3 regions of the Janthinobacterium glycogeni genome follow, and region 1 is predicted to be linked to each of the others. Evidence: predicted binding sites of a transcription regulator. Region 1 holds the regulator's gene; each other region holds the start of a gene.
What was found. Region 1 encodes FNR, which switches genes on or off when oxygen is low (the NO sensors DNR and NnrR bind a similar motif). Its sites were predicted from a motif close to TTGATNNNNATCAA; they were not measured.
Positions count from the first base shown of each region.

Region 2: a site for FNR is predicted at 2,148-2,161, ahead of ACQ4W4_RS24285 (IPT/TIG domain-containing protein). Genes of this name have one in related genera too.
Region 3: a site for FNR is predicted at 1,555-1,568, ahead of ACQ4W4_RS06970 (universal stress protein). Genes of this name have one in related genera too.

Region 1 is NZ_JBNYXP010000006.1:375,854-380,028, reverse strand. Features, by position in the region: gene ccoG (cytochrome c oxidase accessory protein CcoG) at 1-596, shown strand, start outside; gene ACQ4W4_RS16830 (FixH family protein) at 696-1,220, shown strand; gene fnr (fumarate/nitrate reduction transcriptional regulator Fnr) at 1,358-2,116, opposite strand; gene ACQ4W4_RS16820 (response regulator) at 2,356-4,175, shown strand, end outside.
Region 2 is NZ_JBNYXP010000014.1:53,313-57,487, reverse strand. Features, by position in the region: gene ACQ4W4_RS24285 (IPT/TIG domain-containing protein) at 1-1,990, opposite strand, end outside; gene metH (methionine synthase) at 2,626-4,175, shown strand, end outside.
Region 3 is NZ_JBNYXP010000002.1:309,373-313,547, forward strand. Features, by position in the region: gene ACQ4W4_RS06955 (GNAT family N-acetyltransferase) at 1-105, shown strand, start outside; gene ACQ4W4_RS06960 (M56 family metallopeptidase) at 113-859, shown strand; gene ACQ4W4_RS06965 (hypothetical protein) at 923-1,423, shown strand; gene ACQ4W4_RS06970 (universal stress protein) at 1,734-2,570, shown strand; gene ACQ4W4_RS06975 (hypothetical protein) at 2,640-3,509, shown strand; gene ACQ4W4_RS06980 (NADP-dependent malic enzyme) at 3,562-4,175, opposite strand, start outside.

The DNA of each region.
Region 1 (4,175 bases):
TGTGTCCGACCGGTATCGATATCCGCAACGGCCTGCAGTATGAATGCATCGGCTGCGCCGCCTGCGTCGATGCCTGCAACAGCGTGATGGACAAGGTCGAGCGGCCACGGGGGCTGATACGCTACAGCACCGACCATGCGATGGAAAACAACTTCAATTCGAAGCAGATCCGCCAGCGCGCCATGCGCCCGCGCGTGCTGATCTACACGTCCATCCTGGCCCTGATCATCATCGCCGTGTGTACTTCGCTGGCGCTGCGCACGCCGCTGAAAATGGACGTGATCCGCGACCGCGGTTCGATGGGACGCGAAGTGGAAGACGGCATGATCGAAAACGTCTATCGTCTGCAGATCATGAACACCTCCGAGCAAAGCCAGCATTTCAAAATCAGCGCTTCCGGCTTGCCGGGCCTGACCTTGCTGACGCGCGAAGAAGTGACCTTGCAGCCGACGGAAACGCTGGGCTGGCCGATCCGCCTGCGCGTGCCGCACGGCGTCGGCGAAAAGGGCTCGAACAAGATTGCGATCGAATTGCACTCGCTGGACGACCCGTCGCTGCATGTGCGTGAAAGCGCGGTCTTCATCGTGCCACGTTAACAAGGAAAGGCGGACGGGGACCGGCTGCCCTCGCCGCCACGAAGTTGCAGGAAGGTCAGTCCCCGCATGGGGACTGGCCGTTTACACAGGAGAAATACCATGTCCGACAGTCTGAAACTGCAACCTCCCGTTGCACCGTGGTACAAGCATCGCTGGCCATGGCTGCTGATGATCGGTCCCGGCCTGTCCGTGGTCGTCGGCAGCTTCATGGGCTATATCGCGTTTACGCAGCCCGACGCGCTGGTGGTGGGCGACTATTACAAGCAGGGCAAGGCGATCAACCAGGATTTGAAGCGCGACACGATCGCCAGCGACCTGGCCATGGATACGACCCTGTCATATGACGTCGCTGCAGCGCGCCTCAGCGGTTCCGTGCACAGCTTCGGCAAGGCGTACCAGAAGCCTTTGCTGCTGCACCTGGCGCATGCGACCCTGCCGGAAAAGGATATCAAGCTGCTGGTGCAGCCCGATGCGGCCGGCAATTTTTCCGTGGCGCTGCCGATGCTCGAGCGCAGCCGCTGGCAGGTGCTGGTGGAAAACGACAAACGCGAGTGGCGCCTGTCGGGCATCTGGACCTGGCCGCTGCAACGCAGCATCGCGCTGCATGCCGATGAGGAACTATAACGTACAGTGCCGGGAAAACCGTAGCGAGCGGCAGTGATTTGTGGCTGAGAAGCACAGCTGTGCTATGCACGGGGGCGCCGAGCCAGCGAGCATCGCAGGCCGCAAAGCGCGACGCGCAGTAGGTTTTGACGGTGCTGTTATTTGCAGACGTCCGTGCCGGCCGTAATAGCCTTCAACTTGGCCGGCTGCAGGATCTCGATCTCGCGGTTGGAGACGCGCAGCCAGCCTTCCTTCTTGAATTTCGACAATAAACGGCTGACGCTTTCGATGGTCAGGCCCAGGTAGTTGCCGATTTCCTCGCGCGACATGCGCAGTTGAAATTTGCTGGCCGAATAGCCGCGCGCTTCATAGCGCGACGCCAGGTTGACGATAAAGGCGGCAAAACGCTGCGTCGCCTGCATGTTGCCCAGCAACAGCATGACACTTTGCTCGCGTGTGATTTCCTGGCTCATCATGCGATGGAAATGGCGCAGCAGGGTCGGCATATTGCCCAGCAATTGTTCCAGGCTGGAAAACGGGATTTCACACACTTCGCTGTCTTCCAGCGCCACCGCATTACAGTGGTGGCGGTCGGCGCTGATGGCGTCCATGCCCAGCAGTTCGCCGGCCATCTGGAAACCCGTCACCTGCTCTTCGCCGCCAGGATTGATCTGGTAGGTCTTGAAGTGCCCCAGGCGGATCGCATACAGATTCTGGAACGAGTCGCCGATGCGGAACAGCGAAGCGCCGCGCACGATCTTGCGCCGGCGGCCGATGATCTGGTCGAGCCTGTCCATGTCGCCCACATCGAGGCCCATCGGCAGGCACAATTGATGCATGCTGCAGGTCGAGCATCGCGCACGCAACGCTTCCACGGTCACTGTGGGCAAGGTCGGAGTAAGGAGCGCTTCAGTCATGTCGGTACCTTTTAGAAAATGCAATAAGAAGTTTACTGCATACAGGGTTGCCGTGTGCCAATTTCACCGCAATTTCGGCGAATAAACCACGTCCAGCCTTTAATTATATGGCAACATCGTCAAAAGCCCATGCGGAGAGGGCAATTTGCGTGGCGGCGCTTGCTAAGCTGGGGTATTGATAGGAAAATTCCTGACAGCATTATCTGCCGCCTGTGCCGCCCGGTACTGAAAAGGAAATCATGAAGCCTCTCGGCATCAAAGCAAAAGTCGCGCTGGCCACCAGCCTGACCTCGATCGCCATGATCGCGCTGGTCACCATGATCCAGGTGCAGCACATGCGCGCCGACTTCACCCGGGTACTGCTGAGTCAGCAGTCGTCGCTGATCACCCGCACCGCCGCCGAACTCGACGACAAGCTGGCCATGCTGCTGCAGATCGTCACCCTGACGGCCCGGCAGCAGCCGCCGGAACTGATCGCCCAGCCCGCCCAATTGCGCGACTACTATTCGCGCCGCTCGATGCTGGTGCTGTTCGACGACGTGCTGGTGCTCGACGCGCACGGCGCCGTCGTGGCCGACATGCCGGAAGTGGCGGGGCGCGCCGGCATCAACGTCGCCGAGCGCGAGTATTTCCAGACCGTGCTGCGCACGCGCCAGCCCATGATCACCGAGCCGATGCTGGGCAAATCGAGCGGCATGCCCATCGTGCAGATGGCCGCGCCCGTGCTGGCCGCCGATGGCCAGGTGGCCGGCGTGGTGATCGGCGTGCTGCGCCTGTACAAGGACAACCTGCTGGGACGCCTGCGCTCGGAAAAGATCGGCAAGAGCGGCTATTATTTCATCCTCACGCGCGGCGCCGTGCCGCGCTACGTGCTGCATCCCGATACCAGCCGCTTGCTGCAGCCGCGCCAGCCGAACGCCAACCTGACGACCACGCAGCTGCTGAAGATGGATGGCGAAGGCAGCATGGTCAGCACCAACAGCCGCGGCATCACGGCCGTCAACAGCTTCAAGCGCCTGAAATCGGTGAACTGGCTGCTGGCCGCCTCGCTGCCCCTCGACGACGCCTTCGAACCGTTCGACGGCGTGCTGTACCGTCTGGTGCTGTGGAGCATACTCGCCTCGCTGCTGGCCGCAGCCGTGCTGGGCTGGGTCACCGTGCGCCTGCTCTCGCCGCTGGTGCGCCTGCGCGACACCCTGCAGGCGCTGCGCACCAGCGGCAGCCGCTTCACGCCCGTACCGGTGCTGCAGCGCGACGAAATCGGCGAACTGACGGAAGCGTTCAACGGCCTGATGGGCGAACGCGACCGCCTGCAGCAGGAACTCGAAGCGCGCGCGGCGGAGCTGGAGCAGGAGCGCGACCGGGCCGAGGCGGCCAACCGCGCGAAGAGCGATTTCGTGGCCAACATGAGCCATGAAATCCGCACGCCCCTCAATGCCGTGCTGGGCATGGTGTATTTGCTGGGCAATACCAAGCTCGACACGGAACAGCGCAAATATCTGACCATGGTGCGCGTGGCGGGCCAGTCGCTGCTGGGCATCCTCAACGACGTGCTCGATTATTCGAAGATCGAGGCACGCCGCATGGAATTGTCGCCCGTCGAATTCGACCTCGACGAGGTCATGAACACGCTGGCCACGACGATGACCATGAATGCGGGCGAAAAGGAACTGGAACTGGCCATCGCCGTCGAGCCCGACGTGCCGCGCCGCCTCGTGGGCGACGCCCAGCGGCTGCAGCAAATTCTCGTCAACCTGGCCGGCAACGCCATCAAGTTCACCGAGAGCGGCGAAGTGGTGGTGGCCGTCAGCCTGGCCGAGAAAGACAACCGCCGCGCCTGGCTGCGCTTCGAAGTGCGCGACACGGGCATCGGCATGACGGAGTTGCAGCAACAGCAGTTGTTTGCCGCGTTTTCACAGGGCGACCAGAGCATCACGCGGCGCTTCGGCGGCACGGGCCTGGGCCTGGCCATCAGCAAACAGCTGATCCACATGATGGGCGGCGACATCGCCGTCGCCAGCAGCGAAGGCAAGGGCAGCCGCTTCTGGTTCAGCGTGCC
Region 2 (4,175 bases), on a different contig from region 1:
TGCGCACCGACGAGGCAACGGCGGGACGCAGTCCCACGCCGGCCGGCGTGATGCGGCCGGAAATGGTCAGATAGCCATTCTCGGCCACGGACATGCTGGCAGCCAGCACATTGCTGCCTGTAATCTGCGTGCTGCGTCTTTCCAGGAATTGCTGTACCCGCACATAGCTGTAGTCGGAGAACCAGGCACCGCTGCAATAGCTCATCACGTCTTTCATCGGCGTGCTGCCGTAGACTGCCTTGCTCAACTGGCCAATGCTGCCCGCATAGTTGCTGTTGTACAGCGGTTGCGGGCCCAGCTCGCCATTCGGATACGGGTAGTCGGTGGCCGCATTGGCTGGACCGCCGCAGGCGACGTGCTGCAGCGAGTGGTTATGGCCCAGCTCATGCACAAGCGTAGTCAGCCATTCAGGCCAGCTATTGCCGAAGGGATCGACGGAGGCAATGCTGTTGGACTTGGCATCGAGGCCAATGGCCGCCGTGAAGGCATTGCTGCTGCCAGGCGGGTTGATGTAGGCCAGGCCGGCGGTGCGCGTGGAAGACATTCTCGGCACGAAACCATAGTAATAGGCGTCGCTATCTTCCTGCGCGCGCTTGTCGTTCAGGGCTTCCAGGGTCGTGTTCCACCAGCTGTCGGCCGTGCTGCTGCCCGCCACGCTCAGTGGGGCGCGCGTGGTAATGCTGATATTTTCCGCCGCATACGGATACACGCGCAGCAGCGCGGCTCGGATATCCTGGACGTCAGGCAGCTGCGCCACGCCATCGTCGGTGCTCAGCGGCACCAGCACCAGGTGAATTTTCGCCGCGCTGGCCACGACGGGCGCCGCTTCCTGGCTCACTTGCGTACCATCATTGCCCACGGCCGTCACGCGCACGCGCACGCCGGGCAAGATCCAGCCAGCAGGCAGGACGGCGCTGAAATTGCCGTTGAAACTGTAATCGCTTTTCACCGTCGGCAAGACCGATGGACCGCTCATGGTGATGCTGCCCAGGTTGCTGCCATTGGCGGCCGTCGCATTCAAGACCACGGCCGGGCTGGCCTGGCCTGTTTGCATGGCCAGCACGGAGACGCGCACGGCGGCCGGCTTGCCGCGCGTCAGGCGCAAGGCTGCATCGCTGGAATTCAAGTTCAGTACCTGCGCGAAATCAATGCTGCCCAAGGTAAAGGCCGACACCGTGCCCGCATTCACGGCGATGCGCGAAGCGGCTGACAGCATCACGTTGCCCGTTGCCGACGCTGGCGCAGACAGCAGCAGCTGGCTGCTACTGGCGCTGACGATGACGGCTGGCGTACTGCCCACCGTCGCCGAACTGACCTGGTCGAGATTGCTGCCCTGCAACGTCACCGACAAGGTCGCGCCGTTGACTACCGACGTGATCGACGTCACTGCCACGCTGGCCAAGACCGTGTACGTGTCGCTGCTGATCACATCGTTGTACGGACCGCGCACCGTCAGCGCGCCTGTCGCTGCGCCCGCAGGCACCACTACCGTCACGCTGCCGGCCGTCTGGCTTTGCGGCGTCGCCGACGCGCCATTGCCGAACTGCACCGCCGTCACGGCGCCCATGCCGCCGCCCGCGATCGTCACGCTGGAACCGACGCCGCCCGTTGCCGGCGCGACGCTGCTCACGCTCAGCGGCAAGTACACATTGACGTTATAACTGGTGCTTGCCGTGCCGCTGGCGCTGACGAGGCTCAAGGCGCCCGTCACCGGCGCGCCCGGCATGGACAGGGTCACGCTGGTGTCGCTGCTGGCGCTGGCGGCAACGTTCACGCTGCCTATCTGGAAAGCCGTCACGCGGCTCAGATTCGTGCCCGTCACCACCAGCCTGCCGCCCACGGCGACATTCGCCGCCGAGACGGCCGTTACGGCAGGAACCACGGCAGGATTGCCCGCCGTGGTCGATACCACCGTATCACCACCGCCTCCACCGCCGCAAGCGGACAGGCCCAGCACAAGAAACAAGGCAACAAGCAGATGGTTTTTCATGGCTGGCAACCATGTTGGTGCAGCGCGATGCCGGGGAGGACACGAGGGAAATGTGACATATTGGTGACTTTTGGTGAGAATGTGATTTCGAAGAAGCCATATTATGGGTTAATTCGATTCCCAAAGACAACTATTAATGCTTTTGATTCAATTGGTTTTGATAATAATAAAATATTTTCTTGGAAAGATTTATTTTAAGAATTATTCGCCCCCATCTATGGCCTTGCATCAAAATTATTTTCCATTACAGCTATTGCCATAAAATTCATTAAAAGTAGGCCGCTATGGCGCAAATAATGTGGGAATTTTTCCACAGCCTGGAGAGCGTATCTTCCTGGCAATTTTGGCGGAAGAATTAACATTTTCAGTACAATTTTCAGGAATGTCATTTCAGAATCAGGCGCGGCGCAAGCCGATGTGTTGCAAGCAAGCCTGCCGTGGGGCAAACGGCCGCTTTTGCTTAAAACCAAAGCAGCCTGATGCCGTATAATTTTAGACCCGGTGATTCAGGCGATTGCCACCTTCTGCCTGCCCTACCCGGCGGGCACACTCCGTCAGCTGATCCTGCTGGCCCGCAACCGCCTCGTACTGTCTTGTCGCCGCGCCGCCGCCCGTTTGCCTATTGAAAGCATGAAATGAACGATACCGTGATCCCCGCCATGTCCCCGACCGAAGCCACCTTGCGCGCCATCCTGGCGCAGCGGATCATGATCCTCGACGGCGCCATGGGCACGATCATCCAGCAGTACAAGCTCGACGAAGAAGCGTACCGTGGCGGTCCCGCCGGCCGCTTCATCGATTTCGCCGCGCCGGCCGACAGCGGCGCGCGCGAACTGTTCGTCAAGGGCAATAACGAGCTGCTGACCCTGACGCAGCCGCACATCATCCAGGAAATCCACGAGCGCTACCTGGCGGCCGGCGCCGACCTGATCGAAACAAATACCTTCGGCGCCACGACGATCGCCCAGGACGATTACCACATGGCCCACCTGGCCTATGAAATGAACGTCCAGGCGGCCAGGCTGGCGCGCGCCGCCTGCGACAAGTATTCCACCCCGGACAAGCCGCGCTTCGTCGCGGGCGCCCTGGGACCGACGCCAAAGACGGCGTCGATCTCGCCCGACGTGAACGACCCGGCCGCGCGCAACGTCAGTTTCGACCAGCTGGTGGCTGCCTACCTGCAGCAGACGCAGGGCCTGGTGGAGGGCGGCGCCGACGTGCTGCTGGTGGAAACCATCTTCGATACCTTGAACTGCAAGGCGGCCCTGTTCGCCATCGACCTGTTCTACGAGCAAAACCCGACCGTCGTGCGCCTGCCCTTGATGATTTCCGGCACCGTCACGGACGCCTCGGGCCGCATCCTGTCGGGCCAGACCGTGCCCGCCTTCTGGAATTCCGTGCGCCACGCGAAGCCGCTGACCATCGGCCTGAATTGCGCGCTGGGCGCCGCCCTGATGCGCCCGTACGCGGAAGAGCTGGCCAAGATCGCCGACACCTTCGTGTGCATCTACCCGAACGCGGGCTTGCCCAACCCCATGAGCGACACGGGTTTCGACGAGTTGCCAGCCGACACATCCGCCCTGCTGCGCGAATTTGCCGACGCGGGCTTTTTGAACATGGCAGGCGGCTGCTGCGGCACCACGCCCGAGCACATCGCCGCCATCGGCGAGTTGCTGTCGAAAAACACGCCGCGCACCGTGCCAGCGCCGTCGCACGACCTGCGCCTGGCGGGCCTGGAACCGTTCGTCGTCAACGACGAATCGCTGTTCGTCAACGTGGGCGAGCGCACCAACGTCACGGGTTCCAAAGCGTTCGCGCGCATGATTCTCAACGAGCAATACGACGAGGCGCTGTCCGTGGCGCGCCAGCAAGTGGAAAACGGCGCGCAAGTGATCGACATCAATATGGACGAGGCGATGCTCGATTCGCTGGCCGCCATGACGCGTTTCCTGAACCTGATCGCCTCGGAACCCGATATTTCGCGCGTGCCCATCATGGTCGACTCGTCGAAATGGTCGGTCATCGAAGCGGGCCTCAAATGCGTGCAGGGCAAGGCCATCGTCAACTCGATTTCCATGAAGGAAGGCGAAGAAGAATTCCTGCGCCAGGCGAAACTGTGCCGCCGCTACGGCGCGGCCGTCATCGTCATGGCCTTCGATGAGAAGGGGCAGGCGGACACCTTCGA
Region 3 (4,175 bases), on a different contig from region 1:
GCGTATGTCAGCCTGATCGCCGACGGCCAGGCGCAAGAGCTGTATGCGCAATTCGGTTTCCAGCACACGGCGCCCGCCTCCGTCGGCATGGCGCTGAAGCGCTAGGCGCCCGATGCCGGCCTGGCTGCTGTGCACCATGGCGCTGGCGCTGCTGCTGAGCGCCGCCGCCTGGCGCGCCGAGCGCGCGCAGCAAAGGCGCGCACGCGCGACGCGCTGGCTGTGGCTGGCGGCCATCGCCGCGTCCGCCATCGTGCCCCTGGCATGGCTGCCCCGCGTGCTGGCGGCCATGCCGCCGGAACAGGCGCAGCTGAAACTGGGCTGGTTTGTCTTATCGAGCGGCATGCTCTTGATGTTGGCGCTGCGCGGTGTCTGGCTGCTGTCGCACCAGCGGCGCTGGCAGAAAGCATCACTGCTGGGCACGCCCGTCTTCCTGAGCGGCGGCATCGGCCCCTGCGTGGCGGGCTTGCTGCGCCCGCGCATCGTGATGCCCGTCTGGCTGCGACTGATTTCTTCCCAGCAGCAGGCGCTGTTGCTGGCGCATGCGCAATGCCGGCTGGCCGCGCGCGACCCGCAGCTGCTGGCCCTGGCCTACGCCTTGATCCTGCTGATGCCCTGGAATTTACCGCTGTGGTGGCAGGTGCACCGGCTGCGCTTTGCCATCGAAGTCGATTGCGACGCGCGCATGCTGGCGCACGGCCACGCGCCGCGCGACTATGCCATCGTCCTGCGCCAGCACGGCCAGTGTTATTCGGGGCTGACGGGCGCCTCGCCCATCGTGCTGAACGACCCGCTGGCCCTGCGGCGCCGGCGGCGGATCATGGGCAGATTTACCCGGGACCAGGCGGCGAACTTGCTATAGTAGCGGCAACGCCGCGCGGCGCGCCCGCGCCATCGGCTCCCCCTTAGAAATCAGAGAGATACCATGCTTTACCTGCTTGCCATCGTGATCGTCATCGCCCTGCTGTACTACGTCTTCAGCGGCCGCACGCCCGCCCAGCCGCTGCACAAGCCGCTCATGTCCGTGCGCCAGTACGTGCCGGCCATCCCTCCCGGCGCCCCGGCGCACCACTGGACCGATGACGGCCGTTTTGCGTCGGAAGTGGAAAACGAAGCGATGTACCAACCCGCCATCGCCAAACTGGCCGGCGAGCACGGTCCCGGCAATGCGGAAGAAAAATGCCTGGCCCTGCTCGTCTGCGACGATGCCAATCCGTTCCAGGACAAGGCCATCGCCGTCTTCATCGATGGCCAGCTGGTCGGCTACCTGTCGCACAACGACGCCCTGCGCCTGCGCCGCAACCTGGGCCGCATGGACCTGGTGGGGCAGCTGACCTCGTGCGACGCCGTCATCCGCGGCGGCGGCCTGTGGAACGGCAAGCGCCTGTCGTACGCCGTCTGGCTGGACTTGCAGCCCTACAATTAAGTGAACTCCCGCCACGGCCAGCGTTGTTGCGTCACACAAGGAAATGCCGGACAGATGGCGCCGGCGCCGATGCAGACCACTGGAAGAGCAAGGAGTTCGATGCCATTATCGCCGGCAGGAAGCCAGGCATTTTGATGCGCATCAAACAGTTCGCAATTTCCTGGCTGTCGCCTTGCGAAAGGGCATGGCCCGTGTTTTTTTTGACCCACATCAAGCCCCGCATAAGAAAACTGCCGTCCAGCACGGCAATGCTGGACTTGGCCGTGTTGCCGTTCTAGCCTTGTTGCCACCCTGACTAGCGAATGACAACATGGCTTACAAATCCATCCTCGTCCACGCCGACCTGTCGCGCCATGCGCCGCAGCGCATCGCCATCGCCGCGCGGCTGGCGCACACGCACCAGGCGCACCTGATCGGCGCCGCCATGACGGGCGTGTCGCGCTTTACCCTGGAAAACAACCGCGGCATGCGCGGCGGCGCCGTGGCGGCGCAAATTACCGCCCTGCACGGACAGGCGGAGCAGGCGCTCGATCAGTTCGAGATGCTGGCGCGCCAGGCCGGCGCCGTCTCGCTCGAGCGGCGCCTGATCGAAGACGATGCGGATGGCGGCATGGCCGTCAGCGCCCGCTACAGCGACTTGACAGTGCTCAGCCAGCACGACGACAGCGAAGCGCTGCCCGGCGCCATGAGCGACCTGGTGCCGTACGTGATGCTGAACGCGGCCCGTCCCGTGCTGATCGTGCCGCGCAGCGGACAATTCGCGCACGTGGACAACACCGTCGTGGTGGCATGGGATGGCAGCATGGAAGCGACGCGCGCCATCGGCCACGCCCTGCCCCTGCTGCGCGCGGCGCGCCTGGTGGTGCTGGCCCTGCTGCACCCGCCGGCCGGCCACGCGCAGCCGGCCCGCCATCCGGGCGCCGACATTGCCGCCTACCTGAGCCGCCATGGCGTGCCCGTCGAGGTGCGCCCGGCCGTCACCACGGGCGACGTCGGCGCGGCGCTGCTGGCCATGGCGGCCGAAGTGCATGCGGACCTGCTGGTGATGGGCGGCTACGGCCACGCGCGCTTCCGCGAAATCCTGCTGGGCGGCGTGACGGAAACGGTGCTGCGCCAGATGACCTTGCCCGTGCTGATGGCGCACTGACACCAAACGCGCTCCATGTCGTTGCACAATGGGTATACTTGCCTGTTTATCCATATCAAAGCAATGTACATGAACCAACAACTGCTCAATTGGGGCAACAGCCTGGCGCCGTTCGGCGGCGAACTGCTGTGGAGCGCCCTGCCGTGGATGCTGCTGGGCAGCGCGGCCGGCTTCGTGCTGGCGCTCGGCATCTGCTACCAGCTGGCCAGAAAATGCCTGCTGGTGCGCCGTCCCCGCGCCTGGCATGTGGCAGCCAAGCTCAGCTACGTGCTGATCCTGTTCGCGCTGCCGCTCCTCGGTGCCGGCTTGGGCGCCGTGCACAGCGTGCACCGCGTGGTCAACCAGGCCCTCGAGCGCGATCTGCAGCCGGTGGTCGAAGCACAGATGCCGGCGCTGCGCGTCTACCTGGAACAGCAGGTCAAGCTGATCGCCCCGGGCCAGCCCATCAGCGTGCGCAGCCTGCTCGAGCCCTTCGTGCAAGGCATGTATTACCGCCCCACATCCAACAGTTACTGGGAACGCGGCAAGGCGCGCTGGATCAATGAATTCATTCTGCGCCGCGGCAGCGTGCTGCTGACGCAGGTGCTGCAGGAACAGCTGATCGCCAGGGTCGGCCTGCTCGGCGAAGCGCTCAAGGGCGCCAACTTCCGCGGCCAGGCGACGGGCGAACTGGCTGCGCTGGGCACCGACCTGGCCGTGCGCCTGACCACCGATGTGGCGCGCCAGGCCGACTTCAGCAAACTCGACAAGTCGGTGCCGATGATTTTCATCGACGCCATCAAACGGCAGGCCGGCGCCTATTTCAATTCGCTCAAGATCACGCTGGGCCTGTTCGCGCTGATCGCGCTGCTGCTGGTGTGGGGCGAGATCATGCTGTATCGTCACTATTACCTGCGCCGCCATCCGCCCGCCGCGGCCCTGCCCGTTTCACCCACGTAAAAAAGCCGCGCCTACTTGCGGATGGCGCGGCTTTCAAGCGGCAGCTAAAAGCTTAGGCTTTGCGCTGTGCCACGGCGTCGACCACGCACAGGGCCGTCATGTTGACGATGCGGCGCACGGTGGCCGATGGCGTCAAAATGTGCACGGGCTTGGCGCAGCCGAGCAGGATCGGGCCCACGGCGATGCCGTTGCCGGCCGCCGTCTTGACCAGGTTGTAGGCGATATTGGCCGATTCGATGTTCGGCATGACGAGCAGGTTGGCGTCGTTCTTCAGTGCCGAATTGGGCATGATTTTTTGACGCAGCTTGCTGTCGAGGGCCGTATCGCCGTGCATTTCGCCGTCGATTTCCAGGTCCGGCGCGCGGTCCTTGATGATGGCCAGCGCGGCGCGCATCTTTTGCGCCGAAGCGCTGTCGCTGGAACCGAAGTTCGAGTGCGACAGCAGGGCCGCGCGCGGCGACAGGCCGAAACGGGTCATCTCTTCGGCGGCCATGATGGTGATCTCGGCCAGCTGCTCGGCATCCGGGTTTTCATTGACGTGCGTGTCGACCATCACCAGCTGGCGTTCCGGCATGATCAGGACGTTCATGGCGGCGTAGACGTTGCTGCCGGCGCGCTTGCCCAGCACCTGGTCGATGTATTTCAGGTGCAGCTGGGTGGTGCCGA